DNA from 3 places in the Bradyrhizobium sp. Ash2021 genome. Region 3 is predicted to be linked to each of the others. Evidence: predicted binding sites of a transcription regulator. Region 3 holds the regulator's gene; each other region holds the start of a gene.
The links. The regulator LexA, encoded in region 3, represses DNA repair genes until DNA is damaged. The targets are predictions, from matches to a motif close to TGTTCNNNNTGTGTTCNG.

Region 1 (3,261 bases), 570 kb from region 3:
CAGAAACGAGTCGCGGATCGACGCGTTCGGCCTGTTCACCGGTCAGGTCGGTTACGCCGCCAACAACGCGCTGTTCTACCTGAAGGGCGGCGCTGCCGTGACTTCGGATCGTTTCCGTTCGTTCGCAACCGGCACCAACCTACTGGTATCCGACGCCAACGACCAAACCCGCTGGGGTGGCACGGTCGGCGTCGGCGTTGAATACGGCTTTGCTCCGAACTGGTCGGCTGCGTTCGAATACGATCATTTGTTCATGCAGGACAAGACCACCACCTTCCTCAACAACGGCGTCGCCGGTGTTGCTGGCACCCTGTTCAGCACCGACCGCATCCGTCAGGATGTCGATCTCGTCACCGTCCGCGTCAACTACCGCTGGGGTGGCCCGGTCGTCGCGAAGTACTGATCTTCGCAACGCGCCAAAATTCGAGACGAGAAGGCCGGCCTAGCGCCGGCCTTTTTGTTTGCACGCCTCGTTGTTTGCATGACTCGTTGTTTGCACGACTCGTGCTTCGATCGAATTTCGACGGTGTGCGGATGTTGCGCACGCCTGTCCCGAATGAGGCGTTTTGCCACGGATGTGGTTTTTTGGTGACGGCCTTTTCGCACCCGTTGAGCTAGAATTTTTCGATCTCACGCGTTCGCTTGGCGATGCGCTGGGGCCAAAAGACGCGAACGGGAATCGCAGGGGAATGAAAATGATACGAAACGTTCTGGTGGCAGGGTTCGGCTTGGCGACATTGGCGGCGGCGCCCGCGCTCGCGGCAGACCTTGCCGCGCGGCCCTATGCCAAGGCGCCCACGATGATCCCCGCGGCGTATGACTGGAGCGGCTTTTACATTGGCCTCAACGGCGGCGGCGCATCGAGCCGCGAGTGCCTCACCATCACCAGCGTTGCAGGCGCTGCGGTGACCCCGAATTCCGAGGGCTGTCACAGCGCGACGGGTGGCCTCGCCGGCGGCCAGATCGGTTATCGCTGGCAGAGCGCGGGTTGGGTGTTCGGCGTCGAAGCCCAGGGTGATTGGGCCGACCTGAAGGGATCGACTGCAAGCCTGACGGCGGTGATCCCCTACACCAACCAGACCAAGGTCGACGCCATCGGCCTGTTCACCGGCCAGGTCGGCTACGCCTGGAACAACGTGCTCTGGTACCTGAAGGGCGGTGCCGCAGTCACCGACAACAAATACACCAGCGCCTTCACCGCAACCGGTGTCGTGTTCAATCAGACCACCGAAACCCGTTGGGGCGGCGCGATCGGAACCGGAATTGAGTTCAGCTTCGCGCCGGACTGGTCCGTTGGCTTCGAATACGACCATCTGTTCATGGGCAACCGCAACGTTACGTTCCCGGCCACCGCCATTGCCGTCACCCGCAGCGACAACATCCGCCAGGATGTCGACATGGGCACGGTCCGGGTCAGCTACCGCTTTGGCGGTCCGGTCATCGCCAAATACTGATCGTCGTACTGATCGTCGCAACAGCGGGCCTTGCGACTGGAAAAGGCCGGCCTCGCGCCGGCTTTTTTGTTTTGATGCCGCCGAGCTGCTGCCACGTGCCGCCATTGCAACCTGCTTCGCAACAAACCGTTGATGATTCGCCGAGAGCACTGGAAATCACCCGGCGTTCTTCCTACGTTCCCAGCATCACCCCATCGGCGCTTGTTGGCGGATTTCCCGCGATGCGCGCCCTAAAGCGGCGCCCGACGCGCGCCTGGAATTGCCGATATGGATGAAGTGCTCAGGGCGAAGCGCCAACAAAACGCCTCCTCGATGCGCGCGATCACGATCCGCGGCGCGCGCGAACACAATCTCAAGAACATCGATGTCGAGATCCCCCGCGACAAGCTCGTGGTGTTCACCGGCCTGTCAGGCTCCGGCAAATCCTCGCTCGCCTTCGACACCATCTATGCCGAGGGCCAGCGGCGCTACGTCGAGTCGCTCTCCGCCTATGCGCGCCAGTTCCTGGAGATGATGCAGAAGCCCGACGTCGACCAGATCGACGGCTTGTCTCCTGCAATCTCGATCGAGCAGAAAACCACGTCAAAAAACCCGCGCTCCACCGTCGGCACCGTCACCGAGATCTACGACTACATGCGCCTGCTCTGGGCCCGCGTCGGCGTGCCCTACTCGCCCGCGACGGGGCTGCCGATCGAAAGCCAGATCGTCTCGCAGATGGTCGATCGCGTGCTGGCGCTGCCCGAAGGCACCCGGCTCTATCTGCTGGCGCCGGTCGTGCGCGGCCGCAAGGGCGAGTACAAGAAGGAGCTCGCCGAATACCTCAAGAAAGGATTTCAGCGGGTCAAGATCGACGGCACGTTTTACGAGCTCGCCGAAGCGCCTGTTCTCGACAAGAAGTTTCCGCATGACATCGACGTCGTGGTCGACCGCATCGTGGTGCGGCCGGACATCGACCAGCGCCTGGCGGAGAGCTTTGAGACCGCGCTAAAGCTGGCCGAAGGCTTGGCGGTGATTGAATATGCGGATGCGCCCGCGGCCGCGGCCGACGAGAAGAAATCCGACAAGAAGACCGCAAAGATCCACGACAAGAGCGGGCCGGAGCGGATCCTGTTCTCGGAAAAATTCGCCTGCCCGGTTTCCGGCTTCACCATTCCCGAGATCGAGCCCAGACTCTTTTCCTTCAACAACCCCTATGGCGCCTGTCCGGCCTGCGGCGGCCTCGGCGTCGAGCAGCATATCGACGAGGACCTGGTCATCCCCGACAAGGAGATGACGTTGCGCAAAGGCGCCATCGCGCCCTGGGCCAAGTCGTCCTCGCCCTATTACATCCAGACGCTGACCGCGCTCGGCAAATTCTACAAGTTCACGCTCGACACCAAGTGGAAGGACCTGCCGAAAAAGACGCAGGCCGCCCTCTTGCACGGCTCCGGCGACGACGAGATCAAGTTCTCCTATGAGGACGGGGTGCGTTCCTACGACACCAAGAAGCCGTTCGAAGGCGTCATCACCAATCTCAACCGCCGCTACCGCGAGACCGAAAGCGAATGGGCGCGCGAGGAGCTGGCAAAGTATTTCTCCGACGTTCCCTGCGAGGCCTGCCACGGCTACCGGCTGAAGCCGGAGGCGCTGTGCGTCAAGATCGGGGCAAAACATATCGGCGAAATCTCTGAATTGTCGGTGCGCCGCGCCGGCGAATGGTTCGAGAGCGTGCCGGCATCGCTCAACGCGCAGCAGAACGAGATCGCCGCGCGCGTCCTGAAGGAGATCCGCGAGCGGCTGTCGTTCCTGCTCGACGTCGGCCTGAATT
Region 2 (3,261 bases), 2.6 Mb from region 3:
CTCGCCGTTTATAAAATGCCATGAGCTCCGGCGTGATGCGCCGCGGTGCGAAGGCTTCTCGTTTTGACGCGTTTTCTTCACGCGAACCGGTGGCCACTTCGCTCGAAAACGCTATGCATTACAATTCGCGCTCCCAGGTCTCGCCGATCAGGCTTTGGCCAAAGCTGCGATGCGGCTCGGTGGCGACCAGCACGAATCCGGCGTCCTGATAAATCCTGCGGGCGGCGACCAGAATGCTCTGGGTCCACAGCGTGATCTTGCGATAGCCGCAGGCCTTCGCAAAGCCGATGCATTCGGCGACCAGCCGCTGGCCCAGCCCCTGTCCGCGGCCGGCCGGATCGACCAGCAGCAACCGCAGTTTTGCGACATCGTCGCTATGCCGGACCAGGAACACCGAGCCGACCTGGACGCCATCGATGTCGGCGATCCAGCAGCGCTCCCGGGAGGCGTCGAACGAGGCGAGGAACTTTGCCGCGATCTCCGCGACCAGGCCCTCGAACGATGAATCAAAACCGTATTCGCTGGCATAGAGCGCACCGTGGCTCTGCACCACCCATCCCATGTCTCCCGGGCGGGGCTCGCGCAGGATCGCGGGCGGAAATGGCGCCTGTGAATCGCCGAGCAGACGTTCGATTGTCCCCATCGCGCCGGTCAGCCGCGCGCCAGCGCCGCGCGGCAACGCGGCCAGCATCGCGCCGACCTCGTCGTGCGAACTGCGATCGAGCTTCGCAAAAGCCTGGCGTCCCCTGGCCGTCAAAGCGAGCCGGTACTGCCGGCGGTCCGAGGCCAGCGGCTTGCGGGTGATCAACCCGCTATCATCGAAATTCTGGACGATCCGGCTGAGATAGCCGGCATCGAGGCCGAGTTCGGCTCCGATCTCCTTGGCGGACAAATCATCCCGGTGCGCGAGTTCGTACAGCACCCGCGCCTCGCTCAGCGAGAACGGACTTTTCATCAGATGCTGGTCGAGCACGCCGAGCTTGCGGGTGTAGAAGCGATTGAAAGCGCGTACCGCCGCGATCTGGTCGTCGGAATCCTGTGGAGCCGAATCTTGTAGAGTCATGGCGCGCCTCGATACTTGCCATTGTCAAATAATTATTTGACTTTGGCAAGTATATTTTGGCGGCGCTGTCGGGCTCTGATTGGAGCGGAATCCGGTTTCAATATTTGTTGGGGGCCAGCCCGCCTAGGCGACCACGATGCGGCTGCGCAGCATCGTGCGGGAGCGGCGGCCGAGCTGCCGAAGCAGGCGGGCTTCGGAACGGCGGGCATCCGGCCGGTAACCGCCGAGCCGGTCGTAATGATCGCGGGCGATCAAGAGCCCCTGTTCGGCCGACGGACCCGCAATCATGCGGGCCACGAATTTGAGGCCGTCGCGCAGCCCCGTGTCGGCATAGGGCGAGCGGGCATAGCGAAAAATCCCGGCGCGGGGCCGGCCGCTGTTCGCGACGCCCTGGATGAATTGCGTGGTCTCCTCGATCCAGCCGGAGTCGAGCACGGCGCCGGCGTGCAGGAACATCAGCCAGGGTGAGCGCGCCTGACGTGCGCCCGCCGCCAGTGCCGCGGCGCGCGTTCCCTCGAATGGCAGAAAGCGGCAGCCGGCGACGTCGGCGACCCGTTCGATCACGCCGGTACCGGCGCGGTCGACCAGCACCACCTCGCGCACCAGGCCGGCCGCTGCGCCCGGCACCAAGGCCGCCAGCGTCGCGACGGCAGGCTGTTCGACCCCGTCGGTCGGAATAATCACGCTCAGCATTGAGGCTTCGATGGCTCAAACAGTGAAAAACGCTGCACTGTTAGCATCTTGTCACAATCAAAACAGCCGTCCGGCTGCAGTTTTTTGCGTCGAGCGGCGACGGCTGCTCCAATCCAGTTTTTGTTTTCACGTTGTGGATTGTCGTCATCGTTGTTCTTGATTTGTTCTCAAGGCGTGCTATGTACTGACCCATGAGCCGAGCATCCTCTCATGCCCTCAAGCACCCGCCGGTCACGGCGCCCTCCGAACCGGCGGGTGCGACTCCTTTTCCGGAACGCGCCGTTGCGATCGACCGCGAACGGCGGCGCGGCCGCGGCGCACAGTCCAACGACAGCGGCCGCTTCGAGGCTGAGGCCCGGGTCGCCTTCGACGACGGCTGGCAGAGCCTGGACGAGCTGCCGCCGTTCAAGACCACGGTTTCGATCGATACCTCGCGCAAGGTGATCGCCCGCAACGACTCGCCCGACATCGGCTTCGACCGCTCGATCAATCCCTATCGGGGCTGCGAGCATGGCTGCGTCTACTGCTTCGCGCGGCCGACCCACGCCTATCTCGGCCTGTCGCCGGGGCTGGATTTCGAATCGAAACTGCTCGCCAAGCCGGACGCGCCGGAGTTGCTGGAGAAGGAACTGGCGGCGCCGGGTTACGAACCGCGCATGATCGCGATCGGCACCAACACCGATCCGTATCAGCCGATCGAGCGCGAATACAAGATCATGCGCGGCATTCTCGAAGTGCTGGAACGCGCCGGCCATCCCGTCGGCATCGTGACCAAATCGGCGCTGGTAACGCGCGACATCGACATTCTCGCAAGGATGGCCAAACGCAATCTGGTCAAGGTCGCGCTGTCGGTGACGACGCTCGATCCGAAACTCGCGCGCACCATGGAGCCGCGGGCCTCGACGCCGCCAAAACGGCTGGAGGCGATCCGGCAACTGGCGGAGGCCGGCATTCCGGCAACCGTGATGGTAGCACCTGTCATCCCCGCGCTGAACGATGCCGAAATCGAGCGCATTCTCGATGCGGCGGCGCATGCCGGCGCCAGGGAAGCGAGCTACGTGCTGCTGCGGCTGCCGCTGGAAGTGCGCGACCTGTTCCGCGAATGGCTGATGGCGAATTATCCCGACCGTTATCGCCACGTCTTCACCCTGATCCGCGACATGCGCGGCGGGCGCGACTACGACTCGCAATGGGGCACGCGGATGAAGGGCACCGGCCCGATGGCCTGGATGATCGGCCGCCGGTTCGAAATCGCCTGCGAAAAGCTTGGCCTCAACAAGCGGCGCTCGAAGCTGACGACGGATCATTTTGCGAGGCCCAAGCGCAGCGGGCAGCAACTGAGTTTGTTTTAATAGTCGTCATTGCGAGCGCAAGCGAAGCAATCCATGCGACCGCGCAAAGAAAGAATGGATTGCTTCGTCCGCGGAGCCTGTCATCGGGCGCGCATTCGCGCGATCCGTTGGCTCCTCGCAATGACGGATGAGGAAACTGTATGAGTAAAAAAC
Region 3 (3,261 bases):
GACCAGCGTAAACGTCGCATCCGGAAATTGTTCCCAGATCGCCAGGTCTTCTGCTGCGACGTTAAGCCATCCGAATCTGAACATGTATCGGCCGGGCTCGGTGACGTGCCCGGCTTTTTGCCAACTGATCTTGGTGACCACCGGTCACTCCCTTTGGCATGTTTCGGCAACACACAGCTTTTTTGCGCCTCCGGATTGCGTACCGGAGGCGCTCCAATACGATTTCACTCACCGCGCGTCGCAACGCTCGCCGGCCGAAGCCGACGGCGAAGGATCAGCCGATCGAGATCGACGTCGCCGGACGCGTTTCGACAGCCGGAGCCGCGCGCTCGGTGATCGGATGAGTCACCGTCACCGGCAATTGCAGTACGCTGACCCGCTGTCCCTCGCAGAGCTGCGTCACCAGCACGAAGCTTCCGTCCGGAAACTCGACCGCGTCATGGTGACGTTCCCGAACATGCGGATCAATCATGTTGAACTTGCCGACGCGGAAGCCGACGGTCCGGGTCCAGATCCACCGGTTGTCGTATTTGACGTCTTCGGCAAACGCCAGCTCGGTGCCGGGAAGCATGCAGACCGCGACATTGGGTTCGCTCTCTGATGCAAATCCGCGGGTCGATGTGCCGCGGAATGTCGTGGTGATCAGCGTCTCTCCGACCTTGGCGGGGCGGGTTGCCATAGCGTGCAGACTATAGTCACACATCGGATGCTCCTCATTCGAGATAGCCGACCCGTGCCTCCTGTTGAGGCAACAGGCCTCTATCAGAGTGGAGACAGCTTACGCGCTTTTGTGGGCAATTGTGCGGCTGGCGTAGGCCTGTCAGATCACAAACGCGCTAACACGCGCTCGGTTCGAACCGTGCGTGCAAAAAAAAGCCCCGACTCCGCCGGGGTCTCTTTGTCGTTGCCGAGTTGATCAGTGACCGGCGGGTGCCGAGAAGCCGCCATAGGCCCAGCCGGACGGCGCGGGGGCGTCGACTGAATTGTTGGCGTTGCGGTATTGTCCGCCGGCCACCACGCGGTTCGCCTTGTTGGCGCGGTGCCGTTCGGCCGCTGAAGCGAACTGCGACGTCGATGCGGCAATCAATGCCGAAACCAGAACCGTCAAAATGGTCTTGCGCATGGTTGTCTCCTCGTGCTGCACGCTATTTTCGACGAAGCGGGTGCGCTTCGTTGCTTGCGTGCTGAGGATCTAGCGCCGGACTGGGCCGCGGATAATCCTTACGATTGCCGAAGGACCATCCATCAGGGGTGGATAATCCGCCCCTTGCAGGGAATCGAAAGCGGACCAGCGCGTCCGCTCAATACTTCCGGTCTCAATACTTCCGGTAAAGCCCGATCAGCTTGCCCTGAATCCTGACCCGATTCGGCGGCAGGATGCGGACTTCATAGGAGGTATTGGCGGGCTCGAGCGCGATCGAGGCGCCGCGGCGGCGGAAGCGTTTCAGCGTGGCTTCCTCCTCGTCGATCAGCGCCACCACGATATCGCCGGTGTCGGCGGTGTCGTTGCGCTGGATCAGCGCCATGTCGCCGTCGAGAATGCCGGCGTCGACCATGGAATCGCCGCGCACTTCGAGCGCGTAGTGCTCGCCGGAGCCGAGCATGTCCGGCGGCACGCTGATGGTATGGCTGCGGGTCTGCAGCGCCTCGATCGGCGTACCGGCGGCGATCCGGCCCATCACGGGCACCGCGACCGGGCGGTTGCCGTCGTCCTCGGAAGCACTGGCGCCGGAGCTGCGGACCTTGCCCAGCGTGCCTTCGATGACGCTCGGGGTGAAGCCGCGGCGGCCATTGCCGTTACCGCCGCCCGACAGCTCGGGCAGCTTGATGACCTCGATGGCGCGGGCGCGATTGGGCAGGCGGCGGATGAAGCCGCGCTCTTCCAGCGCGGTGATGAGTCGGTGGATACCGGACTTCGAGCGCAGGTCGAGCGCATCCTTCATCTCGTCGAAGGAGGGCGGCACGCCAGCCTCTTTCAGCCTTTCGTTGATGAAACGCAGAAGTTCATACTGTTTGCGCGTAAGCATCTCGAGCATTCCCCCGGTTGGTCGCGTCGTTCGATTCCCTGAGATCGGGAGCCTGATATCGGAAGTCCGAAACTCCCGTTCCTAGACACAAGGTCTCGAAACAAATCATGAACGGACACTATATGTTCGATACATGTTCCGCAACCACTTAATTTCCGGTGAACGGGACCCGGTTTTGCCGGAACGTGCCGCCCGGCGCTTCACTCCGGCAAACGCAGGAGCTCGCAGGGCGCGCCGGCACCGGCTGCGGGTGCAAACGGCGGACGTATCACAAGTGCCCTTGCCGCAGCGAGATTCCCGAGCAGCGAACTGTCCTGATGGGTGACCGGGGTTGCAATCAGCGTGCCGTCGGCGCGCTCCTCGAGGCGGGCGCGCAAGTAATCCTCGCGCTGGTCGTTGGCGGCGAGATCGCGGCCGAGCAGCGCCGTTTCTCTGGTGTGATGGACGCTGGCGCGGCCCGACAGCGCCCGAATCAACGGCACCAGAAACAGAAAACCGCAGACATAGGAGGAGACGGGATTGCCGGGCAGGCCGATCACCCGCATTGCGCCGAGCCGGCCATGCATCATCGGTTTGCCCGGCCGCATCGCGATCCGCCAAAACGCCATGGTGACGCGCTCCGCCTCCAGCGATTGCTTGACGAGGTCGTGGTCGCCGACCGAGGCGCCGCCGGTGGTGATCAGGATGTCCGCGCCGGATGCGCGGGCCCGGCGGATGCCCTCGGTGGTGGCCGCGACCGTGTCGGCGGCGATGCCGAGGTCGATGGTCTCGGCGCCCTCGGCCCGCGCCAGCGCGCGGAGCGCATACCCGTTGGAATAGACGATCTGGCCGGGGCCGGGGATGGTGCCCGGCATCACCAGTTCGTCGCCGGTCGCCAGCACCGCGACCTTCGGGCGGCGGCGGACGGCGAGTTCCGGATAGTTCATGCCGGCGGCGAGCGAGAGGTCGCGATCGGTGAGGCGGCTTCCCCCGGCAAGCAGCACGTCGCCCTCGCGGAAATCGACGCCGGCGGGGCGGATGTGCCGGCCGGTTTTCGCGGCCTCCGTGATGGTGATGTGGTCGCCGTCGACTGCCGAATCTTCCCGAATCGTGTCTTCCTGGATGATGACGGCATCGGCGCCGTCGGGGATCACGCCGCCGGTGAAAATCCGCACCGCCTCGTTGGCGCCGACCTTTTTCTCAAACGGGCGGCCGGCCGCGACCTCGCCGATCACCTTCAGCCGTGCGGTGAGAT

Region 1: uvrA (excinuclease ABC subunit UvrA) is a predicted target of LexA. The motif match lies at 1,619-1,636, and genes of this name have one in related genera.
Region 2: NL528_RS13145 (PA0069 family radical SAM protein) is a predicted target of LexA. The motif match lies at 1,908-1,925, and genes of this name have one in related genera.

Annotation. Positions count from the first base shown of each region.
Region 1 is NZ_CP100604.1:4,722,670-4,725,930, reverse strand. It holds gene NL528_RS22505 (outer membrane beta-barrel protein) at 1-403, shown strand, start outside; gene NL528_RS22500 (outer membrane beta-barrel protein) at 696-1,454, shown strand; gene uvrA (excinuclease ABC subunit UvrA) at 1,722-3,261, shown strand, end outside.
Region 2 is NZ_CP100604.1:2,721,761-2,725,021, forward strand. It holds gene NL528_RS47075 (RSP_7527 family protein) at 1-22, opposite strand, end outside; gene NL528_RS13135 (helix-turn-helix domain-containing GNAT family N-acetyltransferase) at 119-1,063, opposite strand; gene NL528_RS13140 (glycosyl transferase) at 1,187-1,756, opposite strand; gene NL528_RS13145 (PA0069 family radical SAM protein) at 1,948-3,108, shown strand; gene NL528_RS13150 (VOC family protein) at 3,249-3,261, shown strand, end outside.
Region 3 is NZ_CP100604.1:5,290,704-5,293,964, reverse strand. It holds gene NL528_RS25475 (hypothetical protein) at 1-141, opposite strand, end outside; gene NL528_RS25470 (hypothetical protein) at 275-703, opposite strand; gene NL528_RS25465 (hypothetical protein) at 917-1,123, opposite strand; gene lexA (transcriptional repressor LexA) at 1,317-2,027, opposite strand; gene glp (gephyrin-like molybdotransferase Glp) at 2,228-3,261, opposite strand, start outside.